3 regions of the Huijunlia imazamoxiresistens genome follow, and region 3 is predicted to be linked to each of the others. Evidence: riboswitches for the same ligand, from Rfam matches in the RefSeq annotation. Region 3 holds a riboswitch; each other region holds the start of a gene.
The links. A riboswitch is a leader RNA that binds a small molecule or an ion and turns the genes downstream of it on or off. The one in region 3 is predicted to bind cobalamin.
Positions count from the first base shown of each region.

Region 1: another riboswitch for cobalamin. It lies ahead of V9K67_RS19965 (TonB-dependent receptor plug domain-containing protein); the one in region 3 lies ahead of metE (5-methyltetrahydropteroyltriglutamate--homocysteine S-methyltransferase).
Region 2: another riboswitch for cobalamin. It lies ahead of V9K67_RS24315 (ABC transporter substrate-binding protein); the one in region 3 lies ahead of metE (5-methyltetrahydropteroyltriglutamate--homocysteine S-methyltransferase).

Region 1 covers NZ_JBBBEI010000019.1:58,055-66,098, forward strand. The annotation lists gene V9K67_RS19945 (acyltransferase family protein) at 1-197, opposite strand, end outside; gene V9K67_RS19950 (NAD(P)H-dependent glycerol-3-phosphate dehydrogenase) at 291-1,331, opposite strand; gene V9K67_RS19955 (efflux RND transporter periplasmic adaptor subunit) at 1,401-2,747, opposite strand; gene V9K67_RS19960 (TolC family protein) at 2,867-4,303, opposite strand; cobalamin riboswitch at 4,419-4,673, shown strand; gene V9K67_RS19965 (TonB-dependent receptor plug domain-containing protein) at 4,793-6,700, shown strand; gene V9K67_RS19970 (Dph6-related ATP pyrophosphatase) at 6,827-7,570, shown strand; gene V9K67_RS19975 (MarC family protein) at 7,591-8,044, shown strand, end outside.
Region 2 covers NZ_JBBBEI010000035.1:12,503-20,546, forward strand. The annotation lists gene cobT (nicotinate-nucleotide--dimethylbenzimidazole phosphoribosyltransferase) at 1-286, opposite strand, end outside; gene V9K67_RS24300 (bifunctional adenosylcobinamide kinase/adenosylcobinamide-phosphate guanylyltransferase) at 253-804, opposite strand; gene V9K67_RS24305 (ABC transporter ATP-binding protein) at 801-1,883, opposite strand; gene V9K67_RS24310 (FecCD family ABC transporter permease) at 1,883-2,959, opposite strand; gene V9K67_RS24315 (ABC transporter substrate-binding protein) at 2,959-4,188, opposite strand; cobalamin riboswitch at 4,222-4,417, opposite strand; gene V9K67_RS24320 (cobyric acid synthase) at 4,443-5,921, opposite strand; gene V9K67_RS24325 (hypothetical protein) at 6,398-8,044, shown strand, end outside.
Region 3 covers NZ_JBBBEI010000005.1:201,115-209,158, forward strand. The annotation lists gene V9K67_RS08225 (ribonucleoside-diphosphate reductase subunit alpha) at 1-2,117, shown strand, start outside; gene V9K67_RS08230 (Crp/Fnr family transcriptional regulator) at 2,263-2,838, shown strand; gene V9K67_RS08235 (carboxymuconolactone decarboxylase family protein) at 2,904-3,344, shown strand; gene V9K67_RS08240 (KGG domain-containing protein) at 3,428-3,676, opposite strand; cobalamin riboswitch at 4,139-4,334, shown strand; gene metE (5-methyltetrahydropteroyltriglutamate--homocysteine S-methyltransferase) at 4,518-6,848, shown strand; gene V9K67_RS08250 (hypothetical protein) at 6,954-7,472, shown strand; gene V9K67_RS08255 (ABC-F family ATP-binding cassette domain-containing protein) at 7,645-8,044, shown strand, end outside.

The sequences.
Region 1 (8,044 bases), on a different contig from region 3:
ATTAAAAATCCGCTTAGCACGAAGAACAGGTAAACGCCATTCTTTCCCAGTTTATCAATAAAAGGGGCCAATGCCGTATCATATAAGCCATTTATATGATCCCTGCTTTTATACAATTCAATGTGATGGAATAAAACGGCCAAAGCGGCTAGGGCTCTTAATTCGCTAAGTCCTTTGAAAAAAATTCGTTTATGCATCACGCTTTCTCTTTGTATGAGGGCGCAAGATACTAAAGCCGGGTGAATACCTGTTCACCTGGCGCCATTCCCATATGACAAAAAATCATCCGGTTACACCATCACCCTTTCCACCTTGCAAAAGCCGTCGGAGGGGTGCTGGCGCTCCCAGAGCACCTTGTACACCGTTTCGGCTATGGGCATATCGGCCTTGATCTTGCGATTGAGGTTGTAAATGCATTTGGAGGCGTTGTAGCCTTCGGCCACCATGTTCATTTCCAGCTGGGCCGACTGCACCGTATAGCCTTTGCCGATCATGGCGCCGAAGGTGCGGTTGCGGCTGTAGGGCGAATAGCAGGTCACCAGCAGGTCGCCGAGGTAAACGGAGGCGGCGTAGTTGATGTCTTTCTGGTGGGTGATGGGGTCGGGCTGCTGGTGCTCGCCCACCACGATGTGCTGGATGCCCACCTTGCGCAGGAAGCCCGCCATTTCATCGGCGCAGTTGGCGATGTATACGCTCAGGAAGTTGTCGCCGTACTCCAGGCCGTGGGCGATGCCCGCGCCCAGGGCATAGATGTTTTTCAGCACGGCGGCGTATTGCACCCCCAGGATGTCGTCGTTGGTGACGGTATTGATGTAGGGCGTTTTGAAGCAGGACGCCAGCTGCTGGGTAGCGGGGCCGTCCACACCCGAAAAGGTGAGGTAGGAGAGCTTTTCCGCGGCCACTTCCTCGGCATGGCAGGGCCCCAGCAGCGAAAAGTAATTCTCGATCAGCACGTTGTAATGATCCTGGAGGTACTGGTTCAGCAGTACGTCGGGCCCCGGCACCAGGCCTTTGATGGCGGACAGGATCTTTTTGTCCGTCAGGCCGCCCTCCTTTATCGATGCCAGCACGCTTTGCACATAGGCCGAGGGCACTACCGGCACCAGCACGTCGGAGGCGTCCACCACGGCATTGAGGTGGGACGACAGGTTCAGCCTTCCGATGTCGAAATAAGCCGAGCTTAAATAATGGGGGTTATGCCGGCGTCTCTTTATATGGGCGATGGTATTTTCGTTTCTTACCCACCAGTTTACCTGCTGGTTGTTGTCGGTCAGGATCTTTACCAGGGCTGTAGCCCAGCTTCCGCTGCCAATAATGCCAAAACTCTGCACCAAAATAGTTACGATTTACGGATGATGATGTACAATGGGTGGGCAAGGTAAAAAGAAGTTGGGAGTTCCCTATTCTTTTTCAAACAGCTTGTCGCGGGGTACCACGGTTACTTTCGTGCCGGTTTTGAGGTCTTTGCTGATGGCGGTGTAGGGAGCGGTAATCACCTGCTCGCCCGCCTTCAGGCCGGCAACGATCTCGATATGGTTGCGGTCCTGGATGCCGGTGGTCACCACCCGTTTTTCTACTTTGTCCCCTTCCTTCAACAAAAAGACCACCTCCTGTAGAGCTTCTTCCACAGATGAGCTTTCCTCCCCTCCTTTCTTCGCGGCAGCCTCTTCGCCCCCCTCCTCTTCGTCCTTATCCCGGGCGGCCACGGCGGTAATGGGCACGGCGATCACTCCCGGCTTGGTACGGGTGCGGATATCGGCGCTGGCATTCATGCCCGGGCGGAAGGGGAACTTCCGCGGACGGGCGGGGTCCAGCAGGTCCTGGTAGTCGGCGGGCAGCAGGCGGATGTGCACTTCGTAGCTGGTGACGTCGTTGGAGGTGGTGGCGGTGTTGCCGGTCTTGTTGGTGCTGCTGGCGATCTGGGTCACCACGCCCCGGAACTTGCGGTTGTTGTAGGCGTCCACCTCCACGTCGGCGGAGTCGCCGATGTTCACCTTTACGATATCGTTCTCGCCCACGTCCACCCGCACTTCCATGGCGCCCATATTGGCCACCCGCATCATTTCGGTGCCGGCCATCTGGGCGGTGCCCACGACCCGTTCGCCTTTTTTCACGCTCAGCATGGACACGATGCCGTTCATGGGAGCGGTGATGGTGGTGCGGCCCAGGGTCTTATCGGCCATCTGCAGGCCCGTGCGGGCGCTTTGCACGGCGGCATCGAGGCTGCGGATGTTTTGCAGGGCGGCGCTGTACTGCGCCTGGGAGGTTTTGAATTTCGTTTCGTACTGCTCCAGTTCGGCCCGGGAGATCACCTTGCCTGCAAACAGCTCCTTATTGCGGTTGTAGGCCAGGCGGTCCTGCTCGAGCTGCGCCTTCAGGGCGTCGAGGGCGGCCTGGCTGTTGGCCACGGTAGCCTGGGTTTGGGTCACCCGGGTGGAGGCCTCGTCGCGCTGCGAGGCATAGATGTCGGCATAGATGCGGGCGAGCACCTGCCCCCGCTTCACGCTGTCGCCCTCGGCCACCGTCAGTTCCACGATCTCACCGGAAACGTCGGAGCTGACCTTGACTTCCACCTCGGGATAGATCTTGCCGCTGGCATTGACGGTTTCCACAATGGTGCGGGAAGCCGCCTGTTCCACGGTCACTTTAACGCCTTTGCTTCCCGGCCTGTTCGCCAGCCTTCCGGCTGCCAGGAGCACGGTCAAACCGCCCAGGCCGATCAGGCCCCATTTAACTGCTTTGTTCATGAACCGATAATTGTGAATGGTGAGTAACCACAAACTATAAACTTAAAACTTAAAACCTAAACGGTAAAACCCTTCCCGCCAACTCGTGAACGTGTAAACCCGTAAACGCGTCAACTGATTTACAATCGGATCCCCTGCCCTTTGTAGAATTCGAGCACCTTCATTTTGAAGACGTAGTCGAACTGGGCCAGGAGGCGTTCCTGCCGTGCCCGGTAAAGGTTGGACTGGCTGATGATCAGGTCGAGGCTGTTCAGCAGGCCGATGTCGTAGCGTTTGGTGGCAAACTCAAAGGCTTTCTGGGCCGCCTCGGCGCCCTTGGTGGTGGCGGTGAACTTTTGCAGCGAGGTCACCGCATCGGTATACGCCTTATAAATATCCTGCTTCAGGGTCAGGTTTTCCTGTTGCTGCTGCAGCTCGTAGGTCCGCACATTCAGTTTGGCCCGTTGCCAGCCGGTGCGGGCGGCGCCGCCGTTAAAAATGGGAACCGACAGGCTGAGGCCGACGCCGTTGCCGAAGTTATTGGAAAACTGGGTGCCGAAGGGGTCGGCGTAGTAGGTGTACTGGGGCACCCGCACGGTGGTCAGGACGGGGGCGTTGGAGCCGGACACCTTGCCGATGGTATCGGTGCGGGTCAGGGGCTCCAGGGCCAGGGCCTGGTTGCGGGCCGTGGAATAGTTCGTCTGCAGGTTGGCGCCCAGCGACAGGGAGGGGTACATAGCGCCGCGGGCCGCCGCCACGCTTCGTTGGGCCGCCAGCAGGCGCAGGCGGTTGGCCCGTTGCTGCGGCAGGTTGGCCAGGGCCTGCTGGTACACTGCCTCGGGTTGCAGGCTGGCGAGGGGCTCCAGCGGAATGAGTGCTACCGGGGGGGTGGCAATGGCGAAGGGCTGGCCCGCATCCATGCTCAGGAGGGCCTTCAGGTACAGCAGCGACTGGGTTTCGGCACCCTGGGTCGTAATGAGGGTGGCGCTGTCCTGGGCCAGTTGCGCTTCCAGCTGGGCGGCGTTGAGCTCGGGCACCGAGCCGGCTTCCACCTGCTTGCGGGTATTGGAAAGCTGGGCGGCGGTTTGCTGCACCTGCACCTGGCTGATCTCCACCTGCTGGTGGTTGAGCAGGATCTGCAGGTAGGCGCCGGCCACGTTCAGGGCCACGTCGTTCCGGACCTTGTCTACCGTGGCCGTGGCCGCTTCGGCGGCAAAGCGGTTGGCGGCAATGGTATGCTGCTGGCGGTGGAAGTTAAATACCTCCACGCTGCTTTGCAGCGAGAAGCCCGAATAGAAAATGCTTTGGGTGGTAAACTGGTTGGTGGTGCGGTCGATGGAGCGGCCGGTATTGAGGCCGGTGTTGTTGGTAAAATGCAGGGAAGGATACCGGGCCAGCCGGCTTTGCTCCAGGGTCAGTTGCTCGAGCCGGGCCTGTACGTCCTGCTGCTGTACCGATAGGTTATTCGACAGGGCGTACTCCACACATTGCTTCAGGTCCCACTTTTCCTGGGCGGAACCAAGGAGGGGCGAAAAAAGCGCCAACAGCGCCGCAAAGGCAATTTGTTGCTTTCTCATTCAGCGAAAATAACAGCAAAGGTGCCGAATAGCGCAACGCCAAAAACCTTTTGGGAAAGATTTTTTGACCGGACGGGAAGCCGCAAAAAGATTTTGAGGGCCGGTTTTCTTGCCTACTTTTGCGGCCGCAATGGGTTCTCTCCGCTTCCGGCGGGAGATTAAAATGGGAAGTCCGGTGTGAGTCCGGCGCTATCCCCGTAGCTGTAAGGTTCAGCGAGTAGTGTAAAGTAAGTAGCGCGCAGTGCGCACTTCCGCTTAGTGCACATCTACCGCAGCCTGCTAAAAAAAGGCCACTGTTCCGCCTCCTGCGGAATGGGAAGGCTTTAGCAGGGAACCGAGCCAGAAGACCTGCCTCTTGCCATTTATCATTAATGCTTTCGGGTGAAGAGCATGGAATGTAACTAGCATCCCGGGTCAGTTATATTTCTACCTTACCTTTTTCCGAAGGCAGTCACAATCAAAAAAGAAATGAAAAAGAACGCACTTCTTGTGACTGCAATCCTTTTCTGCAGTTGGGCGCAAGCGCAAAAAGACAGCCTGGTAAAATCACTGGACGAAGTAGTACTGACCGCCAACAAGTACCCTGTCAAGCAAAGCCAGACCGGCAAGGTCATTACGGTCATTTCCCGCAGCCAGCTGGAAAAAAGCACCGGCAAGACCCTGGGGCAGGTACTGAACGAACAGGCGGGCCTGAACATTGCCGGCGCCCTGAACAACCTGGGTACCAACCAAAGCATCTTCCTGCGGGGCGCCGCTTCGGGCCGTACCCTTATTACCATTGATGGCGTGCCGGTCAGCGATCCTTCCCTGATCAACAACGAGTTCGACATCAACCTGCTGGCCATCGGCAACATCGAGGAGATCGAGATCTGCAAGGGCTCGCAGTCCACCCTCTACGGCTCCGACGCAGTGGCCGGGGTGATCAACATTATCACCACCAAAACCGATATCAGCAAACCGGTAAATATGAAAGCCACCGCAGTCGCCGGCAACCGGGGCTACCTGAACGGGAACGCCCAGGTATACGGCAAACTGGCCAACCAGCTGACCTACAATGTCCGGTATGCCAAGCTGTATACCAACGGCTTTTCCTCTGCCTGGGACAGCAGCGGCAAAAAGAAGTTCGACAACGATGGCTATAATGGCGACGTGGCAACGGCCAACCTGACCTGGAACGCCACCAGGGAACTTACCCTGAAAAGCTTCACGCAGTACAGCGGGTACGTGAACGAGATCGACAACAGCGCCTTCAGCGATGACCGGGATTATTCCTTCCGCAGCAAAACCCTGATGGCCGGCGGCGGCTTTGTATACAAGCTGCCTGCCGCAACGGTAACCGGCAATTATTTGTACAACCAGGGCAACCGCACCTTCCTCAACGACAGCTCCGATAACTTCAAGGCCTACCTGGACGACAGCTATAAAGCCCAGACCCAGTTTGTGGAACTGTACGGCTCCTTTAACCTGGGCAAGGGCTTTACCCTGCTGCAGGGTGCCGACCACCGCGCCGCCTTCATGAGCAAAAAGCTGCTGTCCATCTTCCCCCCCTATCCCGATTATGTGGACCCGCTGGCGGAAAAGAAAGCCAGCCAGACCTCCATCTACAGTTCGCTGTTTTATACCAGCAACTGGGGACTGAATGCCGAACTGGGCGGGCGCCTCAACACCCACTCCGCTTACGGCAGCAACTATACCTACACCTTTAACCCCTCGTACGTGATCGCGCAAAAAGTAAAGCTGCTGGCCTCCGTTTCCACCGGCTTTAAGGCGCCGACGCTGTACCAGCTGTATTCGAGGTATGGTACCGATTCGCTGAAACCCGAGAAGTCGCTGCACTACGAAGCGGGCGCACAGTTTACCAACCACATGGTCAATACCCGCCTGGTGTACTTCAACCGGGAAACCGACGATGCGCTGGACTACAACTACACGAAGAATAAATATTTCAATATCAGCCACCAGGAAGCCTATGGCCTGGAGTTCGAGAACAAGCTTCAGCTGGGCAAACGGGTAAGTGTAAACGCTAACTATACCTGGCTGAAAGTAAAGGAGCAGTCGCAGCACCGCATCACCTATAAAGATACCGCCTACCGGTACGGCTTAAGAAGGCCCGAGCATACGGCCAATATCACCCTGGGCTTCCAGCCGGCAGACCAGTTCTTTGTAAGTCTGTCGGCCCATTACGAAAGCAAGCGCATGGACCTGGGCGGCTATATGGCCAAGGACGTTTCACTGGATCCTTTCTGCATCCTGAATGCCTACGCCGAATACAAGCCGGTAAGCTACCTGAAAGTGTTTGCCGATGCCAAAAACCTCACGGATAAGAAATTCTTCACCGTTTACGGGTACAACTCCATCCCCTTTTTGGTATCCGGCGGTATCAGCATCAGCTTATAAGTCAAAAGCGCAACCTTCACCAACAAATAAAGGAAAGCCCGGGCTTTCCTTTATTTGTTTCTATGGAAAACTAAATTCAACTTTCCCCGCAACCCGTAAACCCGTAAACCCGTAAACTTGTATTCCATGGCCCATAAATCTTACTTCAACTGGAGCGGCGGCAAGGACAGCGCGCTCGCCCTGTATCATGCACTTCAGGACAGCAACTACGCCATCGAAAAGCTGCTGACCAGCGTCAATGCCCAATACCGGCGCATATCCATGCACGGTGTACGCGAGGAGCTGCTGGAGCAGCAGGCCGCCGCCATCGGGCTGCCGCTGCAAAAGCTGGTGCTGCCCGACCAGCCCTCCATGAGCGTATACGAACAGCAGATGGAACAAACCGTCACCGGTCTCCTGCAGGAAGGCTTTACCCATTCGTTCTTCGGCGATATTTTCCTGGAGGACCTGCGGGCCTACCGAGAAACCCAGCTGGCGAAAGCCGGCCTGCAGGCGGTGTTCCCGCTATGGAAGCGCAATACCCGCGAGCTGATGGAGGAATTCCTTTCCCTGGGCTTTAAAACGGTGGTCGTGTGCACGAAGGCCGAAGTGCTGGACGCCAGCTTTGCCGGCCGCATCATCGACCGGGACTTCCTCAACGACCTGCCTCCGGGCGTGGATCCCTGCGGCGAGAACGGCGAGTTCCACACCTTCGTTTTCGACGGCCCTATTTTCAAAAAACCCGTCCCCTTCCAGGTAGGCGAAAAGGTGCTGCGGCAGTACCAGGCCCCGAAGGAGCAGAAGGACAATTGCTTTTCGGCCCAGCCGGCGCCGGCGAACATGGGCTTCTGGTTTTGCGAACTGTGCGGCCCGGTTTTTTCGGGCCAGTGAAGCAGAAAATGAATGAATTTATGGACATCAAGCTGAAGGAAATTCTGACCGTTGGTTTTACCCTGTTCGCGGTGATCGACATTGTGGGGGCCATCCCGGTACTGATCTCGCTGAACAAAAAGCTGGGCGGCATCCGCGAGGGCCGGGCCACGATGGTTTCCGGCATCCTGATGATCCTGTTCCTGTTTATCGGCGAGCCCTTCCTGAACCTGCTGGGGCTGGATGTAAAGTCCTTTGCGGTGGGCGGCTCCATCGTTATCTTTTTCCTGGGCATGGAGATGGTGCTGGGCGTGGAATTCTTCAAGGCGGAAACCGAGGTACGGGCCGCCACCGTAGTGCCCATCGCCTTCCCGCTGATCGCCGGCTCCGGCACGCTTACCACCATCATTTCCCTCAAGGCCAACTACGACCAGTTGACGGTGCTGCTTGCCATCTTTTTTAACCTGATAATCGTTTACGTTGTGTTAAAATCCC
Region 2 (8,044 bases), on a different contig from region 3:
TGAGGCCGAGGCCGTGCTGCCGGCAAAAGACATTGATGGCGGCGCCGCCGACCGAAAAGTTGAGCACCATCTGGGCCGTCACCTCGGGCGGGTAGGCGCTGACGCCCTCGCGGGCAATGCCGTGGTCGGCGGCAAACACCACGATATGCGGTTGTTGCAGGGAAGGCGTGGTGGTGTTCAGTACGGTCCCGATTTGCAGGGCCAGGCGTTCCAGCATGCCCAGGGCGCCGAGGGGCTTTGTTTTCTGGTCGATCAGGGATTGAATTTGTGGGGCGATGTTGCGCATGTGTTGCCGGTTTGTGTTTTTAGGTAAAGCGGGAGGCCGGACACCATGAAGATGGCCTCGTCTGCCAGCCGGGCCACGTACTGGTTGGCCCAGCCCTGCAGGTCGGTGAATTTGCGGCCCGCCTCCGTATGGGCGTGCAGGCCCATGCCCAGCTCGTTAGAAATGATGATGAAGGTGCCGGGCAGTTCCCGGAGCCGGTCGATCTCTCTTTGGAACTCCTGCAGGCAGCGGTCGATGTCGCCCGGGTAGTCCGAAAAATAGTTCGTCAGCCAGAGGGTGACGCAGTCGATCACTACGGTCTTGTGCTGCAGCGGCAGCTGGTGCAGTTCCCGGCAGGCTTCGTAGGTGGTCCATTCGGGGCCCCGGTCCGACCGGTGGCGCTGCACGCGTTGGGCAAAGTCGTCGTCCCAGATCTTTGCGGTGGCCAGGTAGACGGGTTCGGGGCTGAGGCGGAGGGCCAGGTCCTGGGCAAAACGGCTTTTGCCGCTGCGGGCGCCCCCGGAAATATAGATGATCATGCGGTGGTGTTGTTGGTAGGGGTAAAGGGCTGGGCGTGCTGCAGGGGCGGGCCTTCGGAGGGGTTCTTGCGTTGCAGGGAGGCCAGCAGGTCGGCGATGCGGTGGTGCGTTTCGTGCTGGGTGCCCTGGCGGTAGCGCCACTGCAGGCGGCCGTCCGCTTCTTCAATTTCCACGGCCCGGTAGGCGGCGGCCTCTGCAACCACCCTGAAGCCGGCGCGCTGCAGCGCCCGTTTCGTCCAGAACCCGGCGGCACCTTTTCCCTTCAGGAAGATGCTTTGTTCGCCGCCCTGGTGGATGCTGAAGGTGCCGGTGGCCTTGTCGAAGAGGAAACCTTCGTTTTGGAATACGGCTTCCAGCGTACCGTTCAGCACCAGGTCCTCGGGGGCGCCGGTGGCCATACGGCCGTCGGCCCCCAGCAGCCACACCTGGTCGGCGGTTTGCAGGGCCAGGTCGAGGTCGTGGGTGGACAGCAGCACGGCCTTTTGGGTGGTCCGCGCCAGCTGGTGCAGCAGGCGCATCAGCGATACCCGGTTGGGCAGGTCCAGGTGGGCGGTGGGTTCGTCCAGGATAATCACCGGCGTGTCCTGGGCCAGGGCCCGCGCCAGCATTACCTTCTGGGCCTCGCCGTCGCTGAGCTGTTCCAGGCGGCGTTGGGCAAAGGCGGCCGTGCCGGTGGTATCCATGGCCCATTGCACCATTTCGCGGTCGCGGGGCGCCAGGGTGCCCAGCCAGTTGGTGTGCGGGTAGCGCCCCAGGGCGATGATGGACGAAACGTTCAGGTTGCCCGAGCGCACCCGTTCGGTCAGCACGATGCTCAGCAGCCGTGCCCGTTCGCCCGGCTTCAGGTTCGCCAGCGCCCGGCCGCCGATGGCCACCGTTCCGGCCAGGGCGGGCTGCAGGCCCGCCAGGGTGCGGATGAGGGTCGACTTGCCCGCGCCGTTGGGTCCCAGCAGGCAGATCAGCTGCCCGGGATCCATTTCCAGCTGCAGGTGGGCCGCCAGCGTTTTGACGCCTTTATTCCCGGCTCTATAGCCGATGCCGAGGTCGTGTGTGTGGAGTAGGGGTGGGGGGTGCGCCATCAGAAATTCCCTTTTAGGTTGTTGCGGCTCATAATGATCCAGATGACCACCGGCGAGCCGACCAGGGCCGTAATCACGTTGATGGGCAGCACCGACTGGCTGCCCGGCAGCTGGGCGATGATGTCGCAGGCCAGCATCAGCGAAGTGCCGATGAGGCAGCAAAGCGGGATCAGCTTGCGGTGGTCCGAGGTGTGGAAGAGCGACCGGGCCAGGTGCGGCACGGCGATGCCCACGAAGCCGATGGGGCCGCAAAAGGCGGTCACGCAGCCCGCCAGCAGGCTGGTGCTGATGATGATCAGCAGGCGGGCGCGCCCCACGGTCAGGCCCATGCTGCGGGCATATTGCTCGCCCAGCAGCAGGGTATCGAGTAGTTTGGAAGAAGCGAACGACACCGCCAGCCCCAGGGCCACCACCACCGCCAGCAGGTACAGCTGGCTGCCCGACACGCCGCCCAGCGAGCCGAAGGTCCACAGCAGGTAATCCTTTACCTGTTCCGGCGCGCTGAAATACTGCCAGATGCTGATCACCGAAAGGGTGATGTTGCCGATCATCACGCCCACGATCAGCATGATGACGTTGTCGCGCAGGCGGGCCGAAATGGCCACGATCAGCAGCATGATAAGGGCGGCACCCGCCGCCGAAGCGCCGATCACCAGCCAGCTGCCCGAAATGCCCAGCTCTTTGATGGTATACAAGGTGGTGATGCTGCCGGCGGAAAGCATCACCAGGGCCACGCCCAGGCTGGCGCCGGCGGTCACGCCCAGCACCGAGGGGCCGGCCAGGGGGTTGCGGAACAGGGTCTGCATCTGCAGGCCGCTGACCGACAGGCCGCAGCCGACCAGCACCGCCGTCACCGCCTTGGGGATGCGGATCTGCTCGATAATGTATACCCAGGACGGATTGCCCGTTTCCTTGCCCAGGACAATATCCAGTACCGCCGGCCAGGGAATAGCGACGGAGCCCAGGGCAACGTCCAGGAGAAAGAGCACCGGCAGCAGGGCAGCCAGCAGGGTCAGTTTTCCCAGCGAGGCGGCAGGAGGTTGGCCGGCGCTTCGCGCAACGAGGTCTGCTTGCATCAAGGTAGCTGTTTGTAGTAATAAAGTTGGTGGCCGGGCAGCAGTTCCGGGTGCAGGATTTTTATAAGGTCCGCCAGGATCAGCTGCGGGTTCACGGCGCCGGATTCCCAAAAGTCGTTGGCGCCGATGTCGTTCTCCCGTTTGTTGTTGTTGTAGATCGTTCCTTTCAGGAAAGGCCGGAACTGCGCATAACGGTTGTCCGCCGCCGTTATATCGGCTTTCGTATGCAGGGCGCTGGGGTGGAACCAGAAGTCGGCCGTCAGCGCCACGGGCGCCACCGCTTCGAAGCTCAGGGGAATGCTGCCGGTGCCTTTTTTATCGGACCAGTGGTAGCTGCCGCCGGCGTCCAGTAAAAACTTCGTCATGTAGCTGTCGCCGTCCGGCACGTACCAGGTGCCTTTGAAGGGCAGGCCCACGATCGCCGAGGGCTTTTGCGTAGCCCCGGCTGCAAGTGCTTTCAGGCGCTGGTATTCTGTAACGGCGGCTTCAAATTTTTTATTGACCAGGGCTTCCTGGTTGGTCAGGGCGGCCACCAGCTTTACCCATTCCGAACGGCCGAGCGGATCGGTCTCCAGCCATTCCGAGTTGATCATCACCGGCAGGCCGGCATCGATCAGCGTCCGGTAGCGGCTGAAGCGCGAATCGGGGTTGCCGGTGGTCATCACCAGGCCGGGTTGCAGGGAGATCGCCAGCTCGTCGTTCAGCGCCCCTTCCACGCCGGCTTCCACCACCTTGCCCGCGGCCATGTTTTTCCGCACCGTGGGGGAGGAGACGTATTTAAAGTCGGCCAGGCCGATGATGGCGGCGGCGGCATCGGCATATTCCGCCAGGCCGATGTGCATGGAGGAGGTGACGATCATTTTGCGGACAGGGATCTCGATCACCTGCGCGCCGGCAGGCAGGGCGGGAGCCGGAGTGCCCCGTTGCACGAGGTAGTAGAGCAGGGTGTCGCCCCGGTCGGAAAAGCGGTTCAGGATCCGGGCCACCTTGTAGTGGTCGAAGTATTCGAGGGTAAAACCTTTGGCATAGTGCACCGTTGCGCTTTCCGTAAAGGCCGCACCGGTATCGGCGGCAGGGGCGGCCGCCGGCGGCCGGGTAGAAGTGGTGCAGGAAGACAGCAATATGCCCACCCATAAAAGAAGTAGAAAAGCGGTGCGCCGGAAGGCGCTCGTAAGGCCGGGAAGGAAAATGGTTTTCCTGCCGGCAGTGATATACCTGCGTGGATTCATGACAGCTTTTTGCCTTTCTTCCGAAAGCGTTGCGTAAATATGGTTGTTCAGGCAGGTCTTCTGACTTCCTCCGGAATCGGCCTCCTTCCCATCACGCCTAAGGCGGGACAGTGGAGCGGGTGGCGCCGGTTCCTGGTGATGGAGGTTACAGCAGCGGAGACTGTTCCGGAATTGCACCGGATTCCCTATTAAAGCATTGAGGGGTGCTACCTTCGGCCGCAAAGCTACGGATAAATCGGAAGCGACCGGCCTGTTTACCGTTTCAGGTGCTGGTACACAAGCTTCATGTCGATGTGTTCGCGCATCAGGGCGGCCAGCTTGTCGTATTGTTCTTCGCGGAACCGGCGGTAGTCGAACGGGCGGGCAGCAGCATCGGTATACGGCGCCAGCAGGTCGTTGCGAACGGCTTCGTTATCGAGGATGCCGTGCAGGTAGGTGCCCCAGCATTTCGGGTGCAGCCAGGCGCCGTCGGTGCGGCCATCCGGGAAATGCGCTACGGGCTCCAGTCCCGGGGCTTCCGTCAAGCCCATATGGATCTCGTAGCCGGTGCAGGCTTCGTCAAAATTCCGGTAGCGGAAACGTTGCTGCAGCGTGGTCTTTTGCGCGCCCAGCACGGTGCGCACGGGCAGCAGGCCCAGGCCGGCTACTTTGCCCAGGGCGCTTTCCACGCCCAGCGGATCCGCCACCGTTTCGCCCATCATCTGGTAGCCGCCGCAAATGCCGATCACCGTCCTGCCTTCGCGCTGGGCCCGGCAGATGGCCGCCGCCGTGCCGCTGCTTTTCAGCACCGCCAGGTCGGCCAGCGTGTTCTTGCTGCCGGGAAGGATGATGATATCGGACTGGGCGATCTCCGCCGGCAGGTTGGTGTAATACAAGTTGACCCTTGGGTCTTTTTCCAAACAATCGAAATCGGTAAAATTGGACAGGTGGTTCAAAAGAATCACCGCCACGTTCACCCTTCCTTCCACCGGGCTGTTTTGCTTGTGCTTCAGGGCCACGGAATCCTCTTCTTCGATAAAGATGTCGCGGAAGTAGGGCAGCACGCCCAGCACCGGCACCCCGCAGAGGTCTTCGAGCATTTTCCGGCCGTCTTCAAACAGGCGGCTGTCGCCGCGGAACTTGTTGACGATGATGCCTTTGATGCAGCTGCGTTCTTCGGGTGTCAGCAGGGCCATGGTGCCGTACAGGCTGCCGAAGATGCCGCCCCGGTCGATATCGCCGACCAGGTAGGTGGCGGCGCCGGCATGCAGGGCCATGCGCAGGTTGGTGATGTCGCGGGCCTTCAGGTTGATTTCGGATATACTGCCGGCACCCTCCAGCACAATGGGCGCAAAGCGCCCTGCCAGCCGGTCGTAGGCCCGGGTGACGGCGGCAAAAAGGCTATGCCGGTCGTTGGAGGTAAAGTATTCGTAGGCCGACTGGTTGCCCACGGGCTTGCCGTTGACGATGACCTGGGCACTTTGGTCGGTAGTGGGTTTGAGCAGCACGGGGTTCATATCCGTATGGCAGGGTATACCGGCAGCTTCGGCCTGCACGGCCTGTGCTCTTCCGATCTCCAGGCCTTCGGGAGTGGCATAGCTGTTCAGCGACATGTTCTGCGCCTTGAAGGGCGCAGGGGCGTAGCCGTCCTGCAGGAAGATGCGGCAGAACCCGGCGGTAATGACGCTTTTGCCCACGTCGGAACCGGTGCCGACCAGCATCAGGGGGCGGAGGGAAGGGAGCTTATTTTTCATGTCAACAGCCTGTTGAAATTAAGGGCGCAAAGGTAAGGGCGGATGCGGTAACGGTCGCCCGTAAGGGAAAACGATTAAGGCGGTTGCCGGCCGGCAACGCGCTCCAGGGCCCCGGGAATACCGGTGCCCTTCCCTAATTTGCTGATAGTCATGATCCGGTTTTTATGGCCGTAAATAGTAAAAAAAATTTTCATTTTTTTGCCCGGAAAACATGGAAGATTTGAAAAATACTTCTTTTTTTGTATGTAATTTCAATCACCCTCCACCGCTGTTTTATCGATCGTCCATCCTAATGAGGTAAAAACCATTCCGGGGCAAGGCGTGTTCTTTGTCCAACAAGGCCCCGGTGTCAAGTATCCCCGAATACAGCAGTTACCCTCCTGAAACGAACGGAAAGATTTTTTCTGTTCCGATTCCCGTTTCCCTGATAACGTCAACCGGAAGAATTTTTCAGGAATAAAAATAACCACTTCCTTATGCGTAAGGCAGGTAAACATTTATTGTTTGCACTGTACCTGTGGGTGCTGCCCCTGGCCGCTTTGCGGGCCCAGGATTCCCTGCTGCGGGAAACCCTGGAGCGGCAATTAAAGGAAGCCCGCACCTCCCTGCCTGTTCAAAAACCTTTTTTGCTCCCTTCCAGCAGCTACCTGCACTACAACTGGAGCCTGCAGACCAATGCCGGCGGGTGGGGCGAGCGGAAAAATATTTCCCAGCACCTCCTTACCGCCGCCGCAGCACTGCTGCTCGGCCGGTCGCTTCCCCTGCGCCTCACCTATACGGGCAGGGAAACCAACAACCCCGCATTCCGGGATCTGCATGACCTGCGGGTGGAATTCGATGCCCTGGGTTTTGCACATTTGAAAGCGGAACGCATGAAAGCTATCGTGGAGGACTATGCGAAAAAGCTCCGCGACAGCCTGCATGTTCCTCAGTTGCAGTTGCAGCAGGTGGACCGCTATACGGCCTGGCTGCAGGCGCCGGAAGTGGTGAACAAATGGCTGCAGTGCCGCGAGCGCCTGCTGACGGCCGATTACCTCGACTCCCTGCACCGCGATTCCCTGCTGGCCGAAGCCCGGGCCTTCCTGGGTGTTTACGACAGCCTGCGCCTGCGGCGCGACTCCCTGCAGGGAATATATGATTCGCTCCGCCACCGGCTGCAGGCCGCGGAAAAAATCCTGCGGCAGGGGCAGCAGGGGCTAAGGAACCCGCTGACCGCTGTGCAGGCCGCCGCGGTAAAGACCTTTGCCCTGGGCCGGAGCACCCCTGCCTTTTCGGCCCTGACGCTGGAAAACATGTCGGTCAACGGACTTACTATCGAATACAACCGGGGAAATTTCTACAGCGCCCTGGCGGCCGGGTCGGTGCGGTACCGGCTGGGCTCCTTCGGGCGGAAAGACGAACCGGAGGCCCCGCAATGGATCGGCGCCGCCCGCCTGGGCTACGGCCGCAAGGAAGGCCACCACCTGATCGCCACCGCCTACACCGGCAAAAAGGCCCTTTTTTCGGGAACGGCAGGCGGGGAATCGGTCCGGGTAAGCGGCCTGAGCCTGGCCGGCCGGTATGCGGGAAAGCATATTACCCTGGGCGCCGAAGCGGCGCAATCCCTGGCGCCTCCTGCCGTTCTTGAGCCGGGCACCGTCAAAAAGCCCCTCTTCCGCCTGAAAGACCGCAACAGCCAGGCGTACGACCTGCAGGTACGGGCGGCCTTTCCCAAAGGGGGCACCCGGCTGGAAGGGCGGTACCAGTACACCGGCATCCGCTTCCAGAATTTTACCGGCTACAAGGCGCCCTCCACCCTCGCCCGCTGGAGTGCCCGGGCAGGGCAGTGCCTGTGGAAGCGCCGGCTGCACCTGGAGGCGGCGCTGGAGCAAAACAATTTTGACAATCCCTACCTGTTGCAGCGCTACCGGGCCGGCACGGTTTTCAAAAGCTTCAGCGCCCGCTTTTGCCCCCCTTCGTGGCCTTCGGTAACCGTGGGATTCGTGCCTTCTTCCCAATACACGCTTGTCGGCGACGAACTGTTCCAGACCTGGTACCAGGCACTGCAGGCCGGCCTCCAGCACCAGTACGCGGTAGGGGAGGCAAAGGGTTCTTCCTCCCTGCTGTTCCACCGGTTTTATTCG
Region 3 (8,044 bases):
CGGACACCATGCGCAAGCTCTATGCGTATACCGACAAGGCCACCGGCCGCAAAATGCCACTGATCGCCGACGACGTGATGGTCCTCATTGATACGCATGCCGAATGGCTGGACAGCGTCATCATCTACGACCGCGACTACGCCTTCGATTATTTCGGCTTCAAAACCCTGGAAAAGTCGTACCTGCTGCGCATCGACGGGGAGATTGCCGAACGTCCCCAGCACATGTACATGCGGGTGGCCCTCGGCATTCATAAGTCCGACCTGGACAGCGTGCTCCAGACCTACCACCTCCTCAGCGAGCACTGGTTTACCCATGCCACCCCTACGCTCTTTAATGCCGGCACCCCGCGGCCGCAAATGAGCTCCTGCTTTTTGCTGGCCATGAAGGAAGACAGCATCGATGGCATCTACGATACCTTGAGGCAGACGGCAAAGATCTCGCAAAGCGCCGGCGGCATCGGCCTGGCCATTCACAACGTTCGCGCCACCGGCAGCTACATCAGCGGTACCAACGGCACCAGCAACGGCATCATTCCCATGCTAAGGGTGTTCAACGATACGGCCCGCTACGTGGACCAGGGCGGCGGCAAGCGCAAGGGCGCTTTTGCCATCTACCTCGAGCCCTGGCATGCCGACATCCCTGAGTTCCTGGACCTGCGCAAGAACCACGGCAAGGAGGAGCTGCGGGCCCGCGACCTGTTCTATGCCCTTTGGATCCCCGACCTGTTCATGAAGCGGGTGGAGGCCAACGGGCAGTGGAGCCTGTTCTGTCCCAGCGAGGCTCCCGGCCTGCACGAGTGCTGGGGTGAGAAATTTGAAGCCCTCTACACCCGCTACGAAGCCGAAGGACGGGCCCGCAAGACCCTGAAGGCCCAGGACCTGTGGTTCCGCATCCTCGACGCCCAGATCGAGACCGGCACGCCCTACCTGCTGTACAAGGATGCCGCCAACGGCAAAAGCAACCAGCAGAACCTGGGTACCATCCAGAGCAGCAACCTGTGTACGGAAATTATCGAGTATACCTCGCCCGACGAAGTGGCGGTCTGCAACCTGGCTTCGCTGGCCCTGCCGAAGTTCGTACGCAACGGCGCCTTCGACCACCAGCAGCTGTTTGATGTGACCTGCCAAGTAACGAAGAACCTGAACGCGGTGATCGACAACAACTTTTACCCCGTGCCCGAAGCAAAGGCTTCCAACACCAGGCACCGGCCCGTGGGCCTGGGCGTGCAGGGCCTGGCCGACGTGTTCATCCGCCTGCGGCTGCCCTTCGAAAGCGAGGGCGCCCGGCAGCTCAATAAAGACATTTTCGAAACCATCTACTTCGCCGCCATGACCGCCAGCAAAGACCTGGCGAAGGTGGCGGGTCCTTACGAAACCTACGCAGGCTCGCCCGTTTCCAAAGGCCAGTTCCAGTTCGACCTTTGGGGCGTGACGCCCGGCGACCGCTGGGACTGGGCCGGCCTGAAGGCCGAAGTGGCGCAGTACGGTGTGCGCAACTCCCTGCTGGTGGCGCCCATGCCCACCGCTTCCACCTCGCAGATTTTGGGCAACAACGAATGCTTCGAGCCCTACACCAGCAACATCTATGTGCGCCGGGTGCTGAGCGGCGAGTTCGTGGTGGTGAACAAGCACCTGCTGCAGGACCTGGCGGCGCTGAACCTGTGGAACAATGACATGAAGAACCGCATCATTGCCGCCAACGGTTCCATTCAACATATTCCCGGTATCCCGGCCCAGCTGAAAGAGTTGTACAAGACTGTCTGGGAGATCCGCCAGCGGGCGCTGATCGACATGGCGGCCGACCGGGGCGCGTTCATCTGCCAGTCGCAGTCGCTGAACCTGTTCGTGGACAGTCCTTCGGCCGCCAAACTCACCTCCATGCACTTTTATGCCTGGAAGAAGGGCCTCAAAACCGGCATGTACTACCTGCGTACCCAGGCCGCCGCCCAGGCCGTGCAGTTTACGGTGGAAAAGCAGGGCGGCAGCGCCGTGGAGCCCGTGCTGCCCGGCCAGCCGACGCGCGAAATGGCAACGGTGGTGCCCCTCAACGAAGCCTCCTTCCCGGAAGGAGCAGCCTGTTCGATGCAGGACGGCTGCCTAAGCTGTGGCTCGTAGAAAGGGAGCCGCATCCTGTTTTCGGCCTTCTGCCCTTCTTCGAATACCTGAAGAACGGCAGAAGGCCGTTTTTATAGATTAGGGATGTCGCCTGTAAAATCCAGTTGCCTTCCATGGTAATTTTGTGGTCAACAGGTTATTGCTTATGTCGGATATTTTGAAAAAGCATATTGAAAAGTTTATTGCCGTCAATGAACAGGATTACGCAAATATCCTGTCGTATTTCCAGCCCCTGAAAGTTGCTAAAAAGCAGAACCTGCTGGTGGAAGGGAAGGTGTGCAAGTCCAATTACTTCGTGGAGAAGGGTTGTTTGCGCCTTTTTTTTATCAACGAAAAAGGAGTGGAGCAAACCATACAGTTTGCCCTGGAGCACTGGTGGATGGCCGATTTTACGTCCTTTTCCACGCAACAGCCTTCCGAATATTATATCCAGGCGGTGGAAACCTCCGGGGTGCTGGCCCTGGAGTATGCCGCCCAGGAAGAAATGCTGCAGCGGTTCCCGCAAATGGAACGGTATTTCCGCCTGGTGCACCAGCGGGCGCATGCCGCTTACCAGTTCCGCATCCGGGGCCTGTATTATTTGTCCCGCGAGGAGCTGTTTCACCAGTTCAATGAAAAGTATCCCGAGTTCGTGCAGCGGGTGCCCCAATACCTGCTGGCTTCGTTCCTGGGCTTCACCCCGGAATACCTGAGTGAGATCCGCAGGAAGAAGCGTTCTTAAACTGGTTTAAGCAATCGGGCGGGGGAGGGGTTTTAGCTTTGCTCCATCCAAAAAATAAAAGCAAAATGGAACAAAGATTCAACTTTCAGCAATCCCATCCCGAAGCGTATAAGGCCCTCTACCACCTGAGTGTTATTACCGCCAAATCCTCCCTGACGCCCATACAAAGGGAATTGATCAAGATCCGGGCATCGCAGATCAACGGCTGTGCCTTCTGTATCGATATGCACACCAAAGAAGCGCTTCAAATTGGCGAAACGCAACAGCGGATCTTCCTGTTGAATGCCTGGCGCGAAACCGATTTGTTTACCGAAGAAGAAAAGGCGCTGCTGGCCGTGACGGAAGAAGTGACCCTCCTCCACCAGAAAGGTATTTCGGATGCTACCTACCGGCAGGCCGAAAAGTGCTTCAGCCCCCAGGTGATCGGCGACATCGTCCTGGCCACCCTGGTGATCAATTCCTGGAACCGCATTGCCGTCAGCTCGCTCCTGCCGGTGCCCCGGTAAACCCGGTAGATGTATCGGCAGATCAGGCCGCATAAAAAAACGCCTGAACCGGTGGTTCAGGCGTTTCGTTTGAATTTGGAACTTTAACGGTTACCGCCACCCTGGCTGCGTCCGCCGCCACCGGAGGATTGACCCCCTTTGCGGCCGGCTTCGCGCGCCTCTTCGGAATCGAATTCATGAGCGGTTCCCTTTTCATGGGCTGCTTTACCACCTTCACTGGCGATCTCTCTTTGTTTCTCCGGATCCATAGAGGCAAATCCTCTTTGCGAATTTCCTTGGTTTCCACCTTGATTACCTCCGCGGTTTCCGCCTCCTTGATTTCTTTCAGCCATAAAAACAAGTTTTTATTGTTAACAAATTTCTTGCGGTAAGCTAACCGGAAAATAGTGCCAATACGGCTTGGTTGCCCGGGCCGCTCTGTTCTTTTCCAGCTGTTCTTTATCCTTATAATAGCTTTAGGAAAACGGGGGCAAAACAGCGGAAAATTCCTGATCAGCAGACCTTCCGGCAGTCCTGACTATCTAAAGAAAAGTTGAAGTGTAGATTCTTTGAACAGGAGTTGTACAAAAAGTTGCATGGATGGGGCGACCTGCAGGACTTGTTTATTTTATGCACAGGAACGACTTTGGAAACTGGTTTTTATTAAGGTAACCGCCGGCGTGAATAACTCTCTTTGTTCAACTTTACTCCAGACGTATTTATACAAGTGGGTATCCTCCAAAGGAAGAATAAGTTCGGCGGGCGAATTTTTATAACAGCATTTAACTATTTTTGCCGCCTTAGCTCTTTGCGATCAACTTATCGGCGAAAAAGGTTTCCGGTGCTGAGCCGGAATGAAAAGGGAACCATGTGCGATTCATGGACTGTCCCGCAACTGTAAGTGCCCCCGACGTTTTTACCCCGCAATGCCCACTGTCCCGCTCCAGGCGCGATGGGAAGGGCGGTAAAAATGGCACAAGTCAGGAGACCTGCCTCTTTCGTTTTGACAATGCTTTCGTGGACTGAAGCAACTGCTCAAGCAGGATAAGTGCCTATTCAATTTAAAGGACGGGAGTTGCCGCCGGCAACGTCTTGCTTCCTGTTATTGCATGCGCATTTGTTGGCTCTTTCCCTGGAGCATTGTGGGTTTCATCTGCAAAGATTTTATTGAATCATTCAATTAAAATCAGACAAATGCAAACGCACAACCTGGGTTACCCGAGGATCGGTAACCGACGTGAACTGAAAAAAGCCTGCGAAGCCTACTGGGCAGGCACCCTCAACGACCAGCAACTCGAAGAAGCCGCCGCGGCCCTCCGCCGCCAAAACTGGCAAACGCAACAGGAGGCCGGTATCGACCTTCTTCCCTGCAACGATTTTTCCTTTTATGACCATGTGCTCGATACGGTCCTGATGACGGGCGCCGTCCCCGACCGGTTCCTCCTGCTGCAGGAACAGCGGCAGCTGTCGCCGACCGACCTGTTGTTTGCCCTGGCCCGCGGCTACCAGAAGGACGGCTTCGACCTCACCGCCCTGGAAATGACCAAGTGGTTCGATACCAACTACCACTACCTGGTACCCGAATTTACCGCCGGCCAGCAGTTCTCCCTTAATGCTGCCAAGGTGGTCCGGGAATATGCCGAAGCCGTGGCGCTGGGCGTTGCCGCCAAGCCGGTGCTGCTGGGCCCCGTCTCGTTCCTGCTGCTGGGCAAGGAAAAGGAAGACGGCTTCCACCGCCTGGAACTGCTCGACCGCCTGCTGCCCGTCTACATCGAGTTGCTGACCCAACTGAGCGCTGCCGGCGCCCACTACCTGCAGTTCGACGAGCCCTGCCTGTCCCTCGACCTGGACGAGCGGGAACGGGCCGCTTTTGCCAAAGTCTACACCACCCTCCACCGTTGCTTCCCGCAGCTGCATTTCCTGTTAGCCTCCTATTTCGACTGTTATGGCAGCAACCTGCCGCTGGCCCTGAGCCTGCCGGTACAAACCCTTCACCTCGACCTGGTCCGCTGTCCCGCGCAGCTCGACGACATCCTGGCTGCCGGCTTTGCCCACTCTGCAACCCAACTGTCGCTGGGCGTGGTGGATGGCCGCAACATCTGGATCAACGACTTCGAACAGTCGCTTACCTCCATCCGCAGGGCGGTGGAACACCTGGGCGCCGACCGGCTGTGGATCGCCCCTTCCTGCTCGCTGCTGCACGTGCCCTGCGACCTGGAGCTGGAGTCCAACGAAAAGACCCTGCCGGCAGAGGTGAAGTCCTGGCTGGCCTTTGCCAAACAAAAGCTGGAAGAGGTGGTGACCCTGAAACAACTGGCTGCCGGTGACGACAATGCCCGCGCCCGGGAACGCTGGCGGGCCAACGCCGCCGCCAACAAAAGCCGCCGGACCTCGCCGCTGACCCGGAATGCCGCCGTGCGGCAAAGGGTGGCGGGGTTGACGCCGCAGGACGACCGCCGCCGCAGTGCCTTTGCGGTGCGCCGGCCGCTGCAGCATGAAGCCCTGCGCCTGCCGCTCTTTCCCACTACCACCATCGGGTCCTTTCCCCAGACCGCCGAAGTGCGGAGCTGGCGGGCGCAGTGGAAAAAGGGCGCGTTGAGTGCGGAGGAATACGACCGCCGGATCGCCCGGGAAACCGAAAACGCCATCCGCTGGCAGGAGGAGATCGGCCTGGACGTGCTGGTGCACGGCGAATTCGAGCGCAACGATATGGTGGAATATTTCGGCGAGCAGCTGGCAGGCTTTGCCTTTACCCAGAACGGCTGGGTGCAAAGCTATGGCAGCCGCTGCGTGAAGCCGCCCGTCATTTACGGCGATGTCCGCCGCCCCGCCCCCATGACGGTCAAGTGGAGCGCCTATGCGCAGTCGCTGGCCGCCCGCCCGGTCAAGGGCATGCTCACCGGCCCGGTCACGATGCTGCAATGGAGCTTTGTGCGCAACGACCAGCCCCGCGCCGAAACCTGTACGCAGATCGCCCTGGCCATCCGCGACGAGGTGGCCGACCTGGAGCGCGCCGGCATACGGGTGATCCAGATTGACGAGCCCGCCCTGCGCGAAGGGCTGCCCCTGCGGCAGGAAAACCGGCGGCCGTACCTGCAATGGGCGGTCAAGGCCTTCCGCATCGCGGCTTCCGGGGTACAGGACGAAACCCAGGTGCATACCCATATGTGCTATTCCGAGTTCAACGATATCATCGACAGCATTGCCGCCATGGATGCCGACGTCATCACCATCGAGTGCTCGCGATCGCAGATGGAGCTGCTGGATGCCTTTGCGGACTTCCGGTACCCCAACGAAATAGGGCCGGGGGTGTACGATATCCATGCGCCCCGCATTCCCTCCGTGGGCGAAATGGAGGCCCTGCTGATAAAAGCCCTGCAGGTGCTGCCGCCCGGCAACCTCTGGGTCAACCCCGACTGCGGCCTGAAGACCCGGAGCTGGGAAGAGACCCGGCCGGCCCTGGTGAATATGGTAAAGGCTGCCCGGAAAATGAGGGCGCTGCTGAAGGATAAAGTACATTCCTGATCGGATGAAAAAAACGGGGTAAACGGATGGGTTTACCCCGTTTTTTTTAAGGCTGGGTTTGCGGGCGGGATGGGTTTTGTAAATTAGTAGGATATTATATGTGTTATGAAGCAGCTTCTTCTTTTGGTTTTCCTTTTTGCCGGCGTGGCAGGGCGCAGCCAGTCCCCTGACCTGCCCGCCTGGTTCTCCGAAACCTTTGCGAAAAAAGGGCTGGACGCTAAATACACCGTTCAGGCCTACCTGCAGCCTTCCTTTCTTCAGGCCGACTTTAACGGGGACGGGAAGGAGGATATAGCGGTGCTGGTGGTGGAAAAGGAAAAAAAGAAAAAGGGCATCCTGCTGGTGCACGGCAATACCCACGAATCCTTTTTGTTTGGTGCGGGGAAAAACCTGAACAAGGGGGGACTCACCTTTAAGTCCGCCGATCAGTGGGGACTTTATACCGAAAAGACCGCCCGGGCCATCCAGCGCGACCCGGAGAACGGCCATTTTACCGGGCACCGCGAAGTGGCGCTGAATACTCCCGCCCTGTTTATCCATGACCATAAAGGTGCTGCCGCCTCCGAAGGCTGGCTCATTCACTGGAACGGGAAGCGGTACACCTGGATCCACCACGGGCATTAAGCCGGAATGCAGGGGGAAACCTCTTCTGCCCCTTTAAAAGAAAACCTTATATTTGCAGCCCAACAATAATAGCTCCCCCATCATGTAAAAACGGATTTCTCCCCGACAAAAGACAAGCGGCGCCGCCCCAAGCGGATCGCCGGACTCCTCACTTTTAAAGGAAGAAATTCGTATGCTATTACTGCAGCAACTCGCTTATATCCATCCCAACAAGGACGTCCTGTTCGAGGACATCAGTCTCAGCCTCCCCAAACGTGCCAAAGCCGCCCTGGTGGGCAATAACGGTTCGGGCAAGTCTACCCTCCTGAAGGTCATTGCCGGGGACCTGGCTCCTGCGGCCGGCAGCATCACCGCCGGTGACCGCCTGTATTATGTGCCCCAGCATTTCGGTCAATTCAATGAACTGACCGTGGCCCGGGCGCTACGGGTGGACCAAAAGATCGCCGCCCTGCACCGCGTACTGGAAGGCGACCTTTCGGACGCGACCCTGGCAGCGCTGGACGATGACTGGACCATCGAGGAACGCTGCCGGGAGGCCCTGCAGCACTGGGGCCTGGACGGCCTGCGCCTCG